3 regions of the Priestia sp. HNGD-A6 genome follow, and region 2 is predicted to be linked to each of the others. Evidence: a T-box and tRNA genes for the amino acid it is inferred to sense, from the RefSeq annotation. Region 2 holds a T-box; the other regions hold tRNA genes.
The links. A T-box is a leader RNA that pairs with one kind of tRNA and senses whether it is charged. The one in region 2 lies ahead of tyrS (tyrosine--tRNA ligase), so its partner is inferred to be a tRNA-Tyr.
Positions count from the first base shown of each region.

Region 1: it encodes a tRNA-Tyr, which carries the amino acid that the T-box ahead of tyrS (tyrosine--tRNA ligase) is inferred to sense. The anticodon was not compared.
Region 3: it encodes a tRNA-Tyr, which carries the amino acid that the T-box ahead of tyrS (tyrosine--tRNA ligase) is inferred to sense. The anticodon was not compared.

Region 1 is NZ_CP138621.1:2,356,001-2,359,991, reverse strand. It holds rRNA gene SCI76_RS11940 (23S ribosomal RNA) at 1-357, shown strand, start outside; rRNA gene rrf (5S ribosomal RNA) at 469-584, shown strand; tRNA gene SCI76_RS11930 (tRNA-Asn) at 594-668, shown strand; tRNA gene SCI76_RS11925 (tRNA-Ser) at 672-763, shown strand; tRNA gene SCI76_RS11920 (tRNA-Glu) at 785-859, shown strand; tRNA gene SCI76_RS11915 (tRNA-Val) at 883-958, shown strand; tRNA gene SCI76_RS11910 (tRNA-Met) at 970-1,046, shown strand; tRNA gene SCI76_RS11905 (tRNA-Asp) at 1,050-1,125, shown strand; tRNA gene SCI76_RS11900 (tRNA-Phe) at 1,141-1,216, shown strand; tRNA gene SCI76_RS11895 (tRNA-Thr) at 1,242-1,317, shown strand; tRNA gene SCI76_RS11890 (tRNA-Tyr) at 1,328-1,411, shown strand; tRNA gene SCI76_RS11885 (tRNA-Trp) at 1,417-1,490, shown strand; tRNA gene SCI76_RS11880 (tRNA-His) at 1,521-1,596, shown strand; tRNA gene SCI76_RS11875 (tRNA-Gln) at 1,625-1,699, shown strand; tRNA gene SCI76_RS11870 (tRNA-Gly) at 1,705-1,779, shown strand; tRNA gene SCI76_RS11865 (tRNA-Cys) at 1,817-1,890, shown strand; tRNA gene SCI76_RS11860 (tRNA-Leu) at 1,905-1,993, shown strand; tRNA gene SCI76_RS11855 (tRNA-Leu) at 2,024-2,105, shown strand; tRNA gene SCI76_RS11850 (tRNA-Gly) at 2,178-2,251, shown strand; gene SCI76_RS11845 (B3/4 domain-containing protein) at 2,367-3,032, opposite strand; gene queG (tRNA epoxyqueuosine(34) reductase QueG) at 3,162-3,991, shown strand, end outside.
Region 2 is NZ_CP138621.1:3,225,699-3,229,689, forward strand. It holds gene acsA (acetate--CoA ligase) at 1-1,435, shown strand, start outside; T-box leader at 1,575-1,785, shown strand; gene tyrS (tyrosine--tRNA ligase) at 1,859-3,118, shown strand; gene rpsD (30S ribosomal protein S4) at 3,191-3,793, opposite strand.
Region 3 is NZ_CP138621.1:2,606,029-2,610,019, forward strand. It holds gene rocF (arginase) at 1-867, opposite strand, end outside; tRNA gene SCI76_RS13130 (tRNA-Ala) at 1,031-1,106, opposite strand; tRNA gene SCI76_RS13135 (tRNA-Gly) at 1,129-1,203, opposite strand; tRNA gene SCI76_RS13140 (tRNA-Lys) at 1,213-1,285, opposite strand; tRNA gene SCI76_RS13145 (tRNA-Gln) at 1,290-1,364, opposite strand; tRNA gene SCI76_RS13150 (tRNA-Tyr) at 1,372-1,455, opposite strand; tRNA gene SCI76_RS13155 (tRNA-Thr) at 1,464-1,539, opposite strand; tRNA gene SCI76_RS13160 (tRNA-Val) at 1,544-1,619, opposite strand; tRNA gene SCI76_RS13165 (tRNA-Glu) at 1,643-1,717, opposite strand; tRNA gene SCI76_RS13170 (tRNA-Asn) at 1,721-1,795, opposite strand; rRNA gene rrf (5S ribosomal RNA) at 1,805-1,920, opposite strand; rRNA gene SCI76_RS13180 (23S ribosomal RNA) at 2,030-3,991, opposite strand, start outside.

The sequences.
Region 1 (3,991 bases), 870 kb from region 2:
GGGTTGGGCTGTTCGCCCATTAAAGCGGTACGCGAGCTGGGTTCAGAACGTCGTGAGACAGTTCGGTCCCTATCCGTCGTGGGCGTAGGAAATTTGAGAGGAGCTGTCCTTAGTACGAGAGGACCGGGATGGACACACCGCTGGTGTACCAGTTGTCTTGCCAAAGGCATCGCTGGGTAGCTATGTGTGGACGGGATAAGTGCTGAAAGCATCTAAGCATGAAGCCCCCCTCAAGATGAGATTTCCCATAGCGCAAGCTAGTAAGATCCCTGAAAGATGATCAGGTTGATAGGTCAGAGGTGGAAGCGTGGCGACATGTGTAGCTGACTGATACTAATCGATCGAGGACTTAACCAAACTTTTAAAAGCGTAAGCTTTACTCAGCAACCTGTTATCTAGTTTTGAAAGAACAAAACTTTTTCAAAAAAAGTCTTGCTTTCTTTTTTAAATCATGTATAATATAATATGTCTGGTGGCGATAGCGAAGAGGTCACACCCGTTCCCATACCGAACACGGAAGTTAAGCTCTTTAGCGCCAATGGTAGTTGGGACTTTGTCCCTGTGAGAGTAGGACGTTGCCAGGCTGTTATTATTCCACAGTAGCTCAGTGGTAGAGCTATCGGCTGTTAACCGATCGGTCGTAGGTTCGAGTCCTACCTGTGGAGCCATTTGGAGAGCTGTCCGAGTGGCCGAAGGAGCACGATTGGAAATCGTGTAGGCGGTTAACGCTGTCTCAAGGGTTCAAATCCCTTGCTCTCCGCCATTTTTATTTAATTAGCACAGTGGCCCGTTGGTCAAGCGGTTAAGACACCGCCCTTTCACGGCGGTAACACGGGTTCGAATCCCGTACGGGTCACCATTTATTTTTATATACATAATAGTGGAGGATTAGCTCAGCTGGGAGAGCACCTGCCTTACAAGCAGGGGGTCGGCGGTTCGATCCCGTCATCCTCCACCATATATTATCATCGCGGGGTGGAGCAGTTCGGTAGCTCGTCGGGCTCATAACCCGAAGGTCGCAGGTTCAAATCCTGTCCCCGCAACCAAGTGGTCCCGTGGTGTAGCGGTTAACATGCCTGCCTGTCACGCAGGAGATCGCGGGTTCGATTCCCGTCGGGACCGCCATTTTAAATTTAATAAGGCTCGGTAGCTCAGTTGGTAGAGCAAAGGACTGAAAATCCTTGTGTCGGCGGTTCGATTCCGTCCCGAGCCACCATTTTAAAAACATTTGTTTTTAAAATGCCGGTGTAGCTCAACTGGTAGAGCAACTGACTTGTAATCAGTAGGTTGGGGGTTCAAGTCCTCTTGCCGGCACCACAGTTATTGTGGAGGGGTAGCGAAGTGGCTAAACGCGGCGGACTGTAAATCCGCTCCTTCGGGTTCGGCAGTTCGAATCTGCCCCCCTCCACCATTTACAGGGGCATAGTTTAAAGGTAGAACTACGGTCTCCAAAACCGTCAGTGTGGGTTCGATTCCTACTGCCCCTGCCAATTATAAAATTAACATTGCATATATACGTGGCGATTGTGGCGAAGTGGTTAACGCACCGGATTGTGGTTCCGGCATTCGTGGGTTCGATTCCCATCAGTCGCCCCATTTATAAACGATATGCATATTCCAATATTGGGCTATCGCCAAGCGGTAAGGCAACGGATTTTGATTCCGTCATGCGTTGGTTCGAATCCAGCTAGCCCAGCCATATTTGCGGAAGTAGTTCAGTGGTAGAACACCACCTTGCCAAGGTGGGGGTCGCGAGTTCGAACCTCGTCTTCCGCTCCAATTTAATTTTAATAAAGTTATTTAGTCTTGAGTAAATGGCGGCATAGCCAAGTGGTAAGGCAGAGGTCTGCAAAACCTTTATCACCGGTTCAAATCCGGTTGCCGCCTCCATTTATTTACAAGCTGCCGGGGTGGTGGAATTGGCAGACACACAGGACTTAAAATCCTGCGGTAGGTGACTACCGTGCCGGTTCAAGTCCGGCCCTCGGCACCATTTATAATTTTAACTTGCCTTTTTTATTTTGCCGATGTGGCGGAATTGGCAGACGCGCACGACTCAAAATCGTGTTCCTTCGGGAGTGTCGGTTCGACCCCGACCATCGGTACTTTTGCTTTACTTGACAGGATGATTCCTGTTTTTATTTTTACTTATTGGTCGACAAATTTTGATAATATTTGCGGGTGTAGTTTAGTGGTAAAACCTCAGCCTTCCAAGCTGATGTCGTGAGTTCGATTCTCATCACCCGCTCCATACATATTGTTATCACAACGCAGTGTCTCGCTTTCAAAGCTGAGATGTTGCGTTTTTTATTTTTAGCGTAAATATAGCGTCTATCTTGAAAAGATAGACGCTATATTTACGTACATCAGTTAATGACTTGATAGGTTGCTTCGCCGCCGTGAATTTGAATGAACATGTCACTTAAGGATTTAGTTAGTTTATAAGCCTGTTCTTCTGAAAGTGAAGGTTTTAAATAGATGAACTGTACAGCTTGTGTTGTCTTTTCAGTTACGTACGCTCGGTTAGAATCGACATAAGGGCTTCCGAAAGCTCCTAGGGCATCTTTTGAAATGATTTTATTTTCTAAAGAAATGTTACGTTCATTTAGAGCTTCGTAAGACTCTTCTTTTTTACCGATAGTAAATTCAACGTGGCCCTCTATATTAGAAGAATCATAAATTCCAATTGGTACTTCATATTGCAATGAAAAAAAGTTATTAATGTCCACAGCAGAATTGATAGAAGGAAGATACGTTTGTTTTCCTATCCGTCGAATTAAAGCTTCTATAGAAGGACGGTATTTACTTGGGTCCGTTCCAAATGTTTTGAAAAGCTTTCTCCACTCGCTAACACCTTCAAATTCTGTTACTTTTTTTGACTCAAGGTCAAAATAAATGGATTCTTGAAAAAGGCGCAGACGTCCTTTTAGCATTTGAGGAGAATCGCCAACTTCAATATTTTTATACTGAATGATTCCCATTTTAAAAGAAGGGCAAAGCTGTTTAATAGCGGGTGATAATGTAAAGTTCATTTTTTTGATCCTTTCTATTATAATTAGTATTTGTTCGTTTATAGATACCATCCTATCATTTCATTGAGTGAGAAAACAGTTCAATGCATGAATATATAGAATTTCTTAGAAAGGAGGCTATTACTCACTATGAATGCGTATCAGTTGAAGGAAGAAATTATTTCATACAGCAAAGAGATTGGAATCGATAAGATTGGGTTTGCGAGTGCTTCTATGTTTGATGAGTTAAAGAATCGATTGTTAGCACAGCAAGAGTTAGGTTATGCTTCAGGCTTTGAGGAACCTGATATTGAAAAAAGAGTAGATCCCACATTAGTTGTTCCAAAAGCTAGATCCATTATTTCAATTGCACTTGCGTATCCTTCTAAATTAAAGGATGCACCAAAGAGCACAAAGGAAGATCGCCGAGGGATCTTTTGCCGTGCTTCTTGGGGACAAGATTATCATACGGTTTTACGTGATAGGCTTCAAAAGCTTGAAGCTTTCATAAAAGAAAAAGTACCTGCAGCTATCCTTCAATCGATGGTAGATACAGGTGAGCTGTCGGACCGAGCTGTAGCAGAAAGAGCTGGTATTGGCTGGAGCGGTAAGAACTGTGCCATTATCACACCTGAATTCGGTTCCTACGTGTATTTAGGGGAAATGATTACAGATATCCCGTTTCCTCCTGATAAACCGATAGAAGACGGCTGTGGTACTTGTAATAAGTGCGTGGATGTGTGCCCTACCGGTGCGCTTGTAACAGGCGGTCAGCTGAATTCGCAGCGATGTATTGCCTTTTTAACCCAAACAAAAGGATTTTTAGCTGAAGAATTTCGAAGTAAATTAGGCAATCGTTTATATGGCTGTGATACATGTCAAACTGTGTGTCCTGAAAATAAAGGCAAAGACTTTCATTTTCACCCTGAGATGGAGCCTGACCCAGAACTTGCGAAGCCTAAATTAAAACCGCTTTTAAC
Region 2 (3,991 bases):
CGTAGAGAAGGGAGATCGTGTGTTTATCTTTATGCCTCGCTCTCCGGAACTTTATTTTGCATTGTTAGGCGCGGTGAAGCTTGGCGCTATTGTTGGGCCTTTGTTTGAAGCATTCATGGAAGGTGCAGTAAAAGATCGTTTGCAAGACAGTGATGCAAAAGTGTTAATTACAACGCCTGAACTGCTGAGCCGCGTTCCGGTGAAGGATTTGCCAGCTTTAAAACACATTCTCCTTGTAGGGGAAAATGTAGCAGAAGAAGGCATTCAACTAGATTTTCTGAAGCGATTAGAAGCGGCGAATAAAGAGGTGGAGATTGAGTGGGTAGATAGAACAGATGGTATGCTGCTTCATTATACATCAGGTTCAACTGGAAAACCAAAAGGGGTGCTTCACGTTCATAATGCAATGCTTCAGCATTATCAAACTGCTAAGTGGGTGCTCGACTTAAAAGATGACGATGTGTATTGGTGTACAGCAGATCCGGGTTGGGTAACGGGAACTTCCTACGGAATTTTTGGTCCTTGGCTTGCTGGAGCAACAAATGTGATTGTAGGAGGACGCTTTAGTCCAGATGCATGGTATCAAGCACTTGAAGATTTTGGCGTAACGGTTTGGTACAGTGCGCCTACAGCATTTCGTATGCTAATGGGTGCTGGAGATGACTTAGTTAAACGCTATGATTTAAGCAGCCTCAGACATGTATTAAGCGTGGGAGAACCATTAAATCCTGAAGTGGTACGCTGGGGAATGAAGGTTTTCCAAAAACGTATTCATGACACGTGGTGGATGACTGAAACTGGAGGTCAGACGATTTGTAATTACCCGTCTATGAAAATTAAACCAGGATCTATGGGAAAACCTATTCCGGGTGTACAAGCAGCAATCGTTGACGATCAAGGACAAGAGCTTCCACCTTATCGAATGGGTAACTTAGCAATTAAAAAAGGCTGGCCATCTATGATGCATGCAATTTGGAACAACAAGGAAAAGTATGAGTCATACTTTATGCCAGGCGACTGGTACGTATCAGGTGATTCCGCGTATATGGATGAAGACGGTTATTTTTGGTTCCAAGGTCGAATTGATGACGTTATTATGACCGCAGGAGAACGAGTTGGTCCATTTGAAGTAGAAAGTAAGCTTGTTGAACACCCTGCTGTAGCAGAAGCGGGTGTCATTGGTAAGCCTGATCCTGTGCGTGGGGAAATTATTAAAGCGTTTATCGCACTTAGAGATGGGTATGAATCTTCAGATGAACTGATTGAAGATATTCGTCAATTTGTGAAAAAAGGGTTAGCTGCTCATGCAGCTCCACGTGAAATCGAGTTTAAAGATAAGCTACCTAAAACACGAAGCGGTAAAATTATGCGTCGCGTTTTAAAAGCGTGGGAATTAGATTTGCCAACGGGCGATTTGTCGACGATGGAAGACTAAGGAGTAAACGTTTCAATCTTTGTAGGGAAAATAAGTGATTTTTATAAAGTTCAAACAGCCAGCTGTTTGAACTTTTTTTTGGACTTGAATTTTAAAATGAAATCATTCATAATTGTGGGGTGTAAACTTTTAAATAAAATAAACTGCAGTGATAGGAAGAAGTAATACTTGTCTCCCTGTTTAAGAGAGCTGATGGTTGCTGAAAATCAGTACATAGACAAATATGAAATACGTCCTTGAGCATCTTTTGTGAACTTACAGTAGCAAAAGACGGGTAGACCGTTACATCATTTAAGTGGGAAATAATTTATTTCCAAATAGGGTGGTACCGCGATATTTTCGTCCCTTCTTTTTTAAGAAGGGGCGTTTTTTATGTTGTTCAACAAATTGTAACGAGCAATTAGATAAAGGAGAGAATATAACATGGATATTTTACAAGATCTTGAGTTTCGAGGGCTCATTAATCAACAAACGGATGAAAAAGGTTTAAATGAACTTTTGAGTAAAGAGTCTGTTCGTTTGTACTGTGGATTCGATCCAACAGCCGACAGCCTTCACATTGGCCACATGCTTCCTGTTTTAATTTTGCGTCGCTTTCAACAAGCTGGACACCAACCGATTGCGTTAGTTGGTGGAGGTACGGGTCTTATTGGAGATCCAAGCGGTAAAAAAGCAGAGCGTACGTTAAATGAAAAAGAAACGGTTGCTATGTTTAGTGAGCGTATTAAAGGTCAGCTTTCACGCTTCTTAGATTTTGAAGAAGGTGAAAATGCAGCGGTTATTGCGAATAACTATGACTGGATTGGCACGTTAGATGTTATTACATTCCTACGAGATATCGGTAAAAACTTTGGTATTAACTACATGATGGCAAAGGATTCTGTTCAATCTCGTATCGAATCAGGCATCTCATTTACGGAATTCAGCTACATGATTTTACAATCATATGATTTCTTGAACTTATACCAAACGTATAACTGTAAGCTTCAAATTGGCGGCAGCGACCAATGGGGAAATATTACAGCTGGCTTAGAATTAATTCGTAAATCAGAAGAAGATGCAAAAGCATTTGGATTAACAGTTCCGCTTGTAACAAAAGCAGACGGCACGAAGTTCGGTAAAACAGAAGGCGGAGCAATTTGGTTAGACGCTGAAAAAACAAGTCCGTATGAATTCTACCAGTTCTGGATTAATACAGATGATCGTGATGTTATAAAATATTTAAAATACTTTACATTCTTATCACATGAAGAAATTAATGAATTAGCAGCATCTGCAAAAGAAGCGCCTGAAAAACGCGAAGCACAAAAAGCACTAGCAGCGGCGATGACTACGCTTGTACACGGTGAAGAAGCTCTTGAGCAAGCCATTCGTATTTCGCAAGCTTTATTTAACGGAAGTATTTCAGAGTTAACAGCAGAAGAAATTAAGCAAGGATTCAAGGATGTTCCTTCTTACACGCATACAGGTGAAGATATTGGTTTAATCGATTTACTTGTAGAAAGTAAAATCTCTCCTTCTAAACGTCAAGCGCGTGAAGATATTTCAAACGGTGCGATTTACTTAAACGGTGAGCGTGAGCAAGATTTGCAAAAAACAGTAGGAGCAGAAGACCGTATTGAAGGTCAATTTACAGTAATTCGTCGAGGCAAGAAAAAATATACGCTTATTCAATACGCATAAAAAAAGGCCGAAAGGCCTTTTTTTGTATAAAGAAAGTAAAAAAGCCGCTCCATAGGGAACGGCTTTTTACTATTAACGAGAGTAGAACTCTACGATTAGTGCTTCGTTGATTTCAGCAGATAATTCAGAACGCTCAGGTAAGCGAGTGAATGTACCTTCTAATTTCTCAGCGTCTACTGTTAAGTAGTCTGGTACGAAGTTGTTAACTTCAAGCGCTTCTTTCACGATTGAAAGGTTGCGAGATTTTTCGCGAACACCGATCACTTGACCAGGTTGTACACGGTAAGATGGGATGTCAACGCGTTTACCGTCAACTAAAACGTGACCGTGGTTAACTAATTGACGAGCTTGACGACGAGTGCGTGCAAGACCCATACGGTATACTAAGTTATCAAGACGAGCTTCTAAAAGAATCATGAAGTTCTCACCGTGCTTACCAGTTAATTTACCAGCAGCAACGAATAAGTTACGGAATTGACGCTCAGTTACACCATACATGTGGCGTAATTTTTGCTTTTCTTGTAATTGTAAACCGTACTCAGAAATTTTCTTACGTTGACCTGGGCCGTGTGGACCTGGAGCGTAAGGGCGTTTTTCTAATTCTTTACCTGTACCACTTAGAGAAAGACCTAAGCGACGAGAGATTTTCCAACTTGGACCTGTATAACGAGCCATGATGACTCCTCCTTGTTTGTGTTTTTATTTTATGCAAAACAAAAACAGACACATTCTAGCGATATGCTCATTTTGTTTTCATGTACCATCGCTCTAGCAGCAGAGAGTTACACGATACACCATCTTTTTAAAAGAATTGCTACTTCTGTAAAACAACCTTTTAATGAGGAACAAAATGAAAAAACATAAAGAAGATTG
Region 3 (3,991 bases), 620 kb from region 2:
TAATGCAACAGCTACGGTAGCTGTTTTATTCCGCTCATCTAAAATAGGATTCACTTCCACAAACTCGGCAGAAGTGATTAGCTGAGATTCTGCCAACATCTCCATAGCTAAATGACTTTCTCTGTAGCTTATTCCACCGATAACTGGCGTTCCTACTCCAGGTGCATCATGTGGATCCAGTCCATCTAAATCGAGTGATAGATGAACGCCATCTGTTTTATCACGCAAATATAAAATTGTTTCTTCCATTACTTTTGTCATACCCATTCGATCTATCTCATGCATCGTATACACTTTAATTCCTTTTTCCTTTATTAGCTCTTTTTCTCCTTCATCTAAAGAACGGGCTCCGATAATCACAATATTCTCGGGCTTGACTTTAGGGGCATAGCCACCAATTCGAGTCAATGCTTCGTCTCCTATACCTATACTTGCCGCCAATGGCATACCGTGAATATTTCCGGAAGGAGACGTATCTGCTGTATTTAAATCTCCGTGTGCATCATACCAAATTACGCCTAAATTTTTATAATGACGACTTACTCCTGCTAGTGTTCCGATAGCGATGCTGTGATCTCCCCCTAGCACTAAAGGAAACCTTTTATTTGCAATAACATCACTTACGGTCTGAGCAAGTCTTTCGCTAGCATCCGCTACAGCTTTTAAATTCTTTAAGTTTGTATTTTCATCACTATGTACTCGTTCAGCTAAGGCAATTTCAATATTCCCTTTATCTTCTACACTATATCCAATATTCTCGATGCGTTCCATAACACCTGCATATCGTATCGCACTTGGCCCCATATCGACCCCTCGGCGAGTTTGACCTAAATCCATTGGTACTCCAATAATTGAAAGCTTATTCATAATATTTCCCCCCATCACAAATGTTGCTACTCTCTTATTGTAACGGCTAAATGAGCGATGGCTCAACTCGACACTTTTTTGAATATATATACAATTCTAATTTGTAGAAACTACACAAAAAAACCTTTAAGCAAATTGCTTAAAGGTTGTACGTTTATATGTATGGTGGAGCCTAGCGGGATCGAACCGCTGACCTCCTGCGTGCAAGGCAGGCGCTCTCCCAGCTGAGCTAAGGCCCCAATATGTTTTTTTATATAGAAATGGAGCGGAAGACGAGGTTCGAACTCGCGACCCCCACCTTGGCAAGGTGGTGTTCTACCACTGAACTACTTCCGCTTATTAAAATGAGCCATGAAGGACTCGAACCTTCGACCCTCTGATTAAAAGTCAGATGCTCTACCAACTGAGCTAATGGCTCTCTATGGCTGGGCTAGCTGGATTCGAACCAACGCATGACGGAATCAAAATCCGTTGCCTTACCGCTTGGCGATAGCCCAATAAAAATGGTGGAGGGGGGCAGATTCGAACTGCCGAACCCGAAGGAGCGGATTTACAGTCCGCCGCGTTTAGCCACTTCGCTACCCCTCCGATATAAATGGTGCCGGCAAGAGGACTTGAACCCCCAACCTACTGATTACAAGTCAGTTGCTCTACCAGTTGAGCTACACCGGCACGGTGGTGGAGGATGACGGGATCGAACCGCCGACCCCCTGCTTGTAAGGCAGGTGCTCTCCCAGCTGAGCTAATCCTCCACTATTATGTAGATAAAAATAAATGGTGACCCGTACGGGATTCGAACCCGTGTTACCGCCGTGAAAGGGCGGTGTCTTAACCGCTTGACCAACGGGCCAGTTGGCTCCACAGGTAGGACTCGAACCTACGACCGATCGGTTAACAGCCGATAGCTCTACCACTGAGCTACTGTGGAATAATAATAGCCTGGCAACGTCCTACTCTCACAGGGACAAAGTCCCAACTACCATCGGCGCTAAAGAGCTTAACTTCCGTGTTCGGTATGGGAACGGGTGTGACCTCTTCGCTATCGCCACCAGACAAATTATATTATACATGATTTGATAAAGAAAGCAAGACTTTTTTGAAAAAGTTTTGTTCTCTCAAAACTAGATAACTGTTTGCTGAGTAAAGCTTACGCTTTTAAAGTTTGGTTAAGTCCTCGATCGATTAGTATCAGTCAGCTACACATGTCGCCACGCTTCCACCTCTGACCTATCAACCTGATCATCTTTCAGGGATCTTACTAGCTTGCGCTATGGGAAATCTCATCTTGAGGGGGGCTTCATGCTTAGATGCTTTCAGCACTTATCCCGTCCACACATAGCTACCCAGCGATGCCTTTGGCAAGACAACTGGTACACCAGCGGTGTGTCCATCCCGGTCCTCTCGTACTAAGGACAGCTCCTCTCAAATTTCCTACGCCCACGACGGATAGGGACCGAACTGTCTCACGACGTTCTGAACCCAGCTCGCGTACCGCTTTAATGGGCGAACAGCCCAACCCTTGGGACCGACTACAGCCCCAGGATGCGATGAGCCGACATCGAGGTGCCAAACCTCCCCGTCGATGTGGACTCTTGGGGGAGATAAGCCTGTTATCCCCGGGGTAGCTTTTATCCGTTGAGCGATGGCCCTTCCATGCGGAACCACCGGATCACTAAGCCCGACTTTCGTCCCTGCTCGACTTGTAGGTCTCGCAGTCAAGCTCCCTTGTGCCTTTACACTCTACGAATGATTTCCAACCATTCTGAGGGAACCTTTGGGCGCCTCCGTTACATTTTAGGAGGCGACCGCCCCAGTCAAACTGCCCACCTGACACTGTCTCCCGGCCCGATCAGGGCCGCGGGTTAGAATTTCAATACAGCCAGGGTAGTATCCCACCGACGCCTCCACCGAAGCTAGCGCTCCGGCTTCTCAGGCTCCTACCTATCCTGTACAAGCTGTACCAAAATTCAATATCAGGCTACAGTAAAGCTCCACGGGGTCTTTCCGTCCTGTCGCGGGTAACCTGCATCTTCACAGGTACTATAATTTCACCGAGTCTCTCGTTGAGACAGTGCCCAGATCGTTACGCCTTTCGTGCGGGTCGGAACTTACCCGACAAGGAATTTCGCTACCTTAGGACCGTTATAGTTACGGCCGCCGTTTACTGGGGCTTCGATTCAGAGCTTCTCCCAAAGGATAACCCCTCCTCTTAACCTTCCAGCACCGGGCAGGCGTCAGCCCCTATACTTCGCCTTGCGGCTTCGCAGAGACCTGTGTTTTTGCTAAACAGTCGCCTGGGCCTATTCACTGCGGCTCTCTCGGGCTATACACCCTACCAGAGCACCCCTTCTCCCGAAGTTACGGGGTCATTTTGCCGAGTTCCTTAACGAGAGTTCTCTCGATCACCTTAGGATTCTCTCCTCGCCTACCTGTGTCGGTTTGCGGTACGGGCACCTCCCGCCTCGCTAGAGGCTTTTCTTGGCAGTGTGGAATCAGGAACTTCGGTACTATAATTCCCTCGTCATCACAGCTCAGCCTTTATGATGAGCGGATTTGCCTACTCATCAGCCTAACTGCTTGAACGCGCATATCCAGCAGCGCGCTTACCCTATCCTACTGCGTCCCCCCATTACTCAAACGGCGGGGAGGTGGTACAGGAATATCAACCTGTTGGCCATCGCCTACGCTTTTCAGCCTCGGCTTAGGTCCCGACTAACCCTGAGCGGACGAGCCTTCCTCAGGAAACCTTAGGCATTCGGTGGACAAGATTCTCACTTGTCTTTCGCTACTCATACCGGCATTCTCACTTCTAAGCGCTCCACCAGTCCTTACGGTCTGACTTCACAGCACTTAGAACGCTCTCCTACCACTGACATCTAAGATGTCAATCCACAGCTTCGGTGATACGTTTAGCCCCGGTACATTTTCGGCGCAGAGTCACTCGACCAGTGAGCTATTACGCACTCTTTAAATGGTGGCTGCTTCTAAGCCAACATCCTGGTTGTCTAAGCAACTCCACATCCTTTTCCACTTAACGTATACTTGGGGACCTTAGCTGGTGGTCTGGGCTGTTTCCCTTTTGACTACGGATCTTATCACTCGCAGTCTGACTCCCATGGATAAG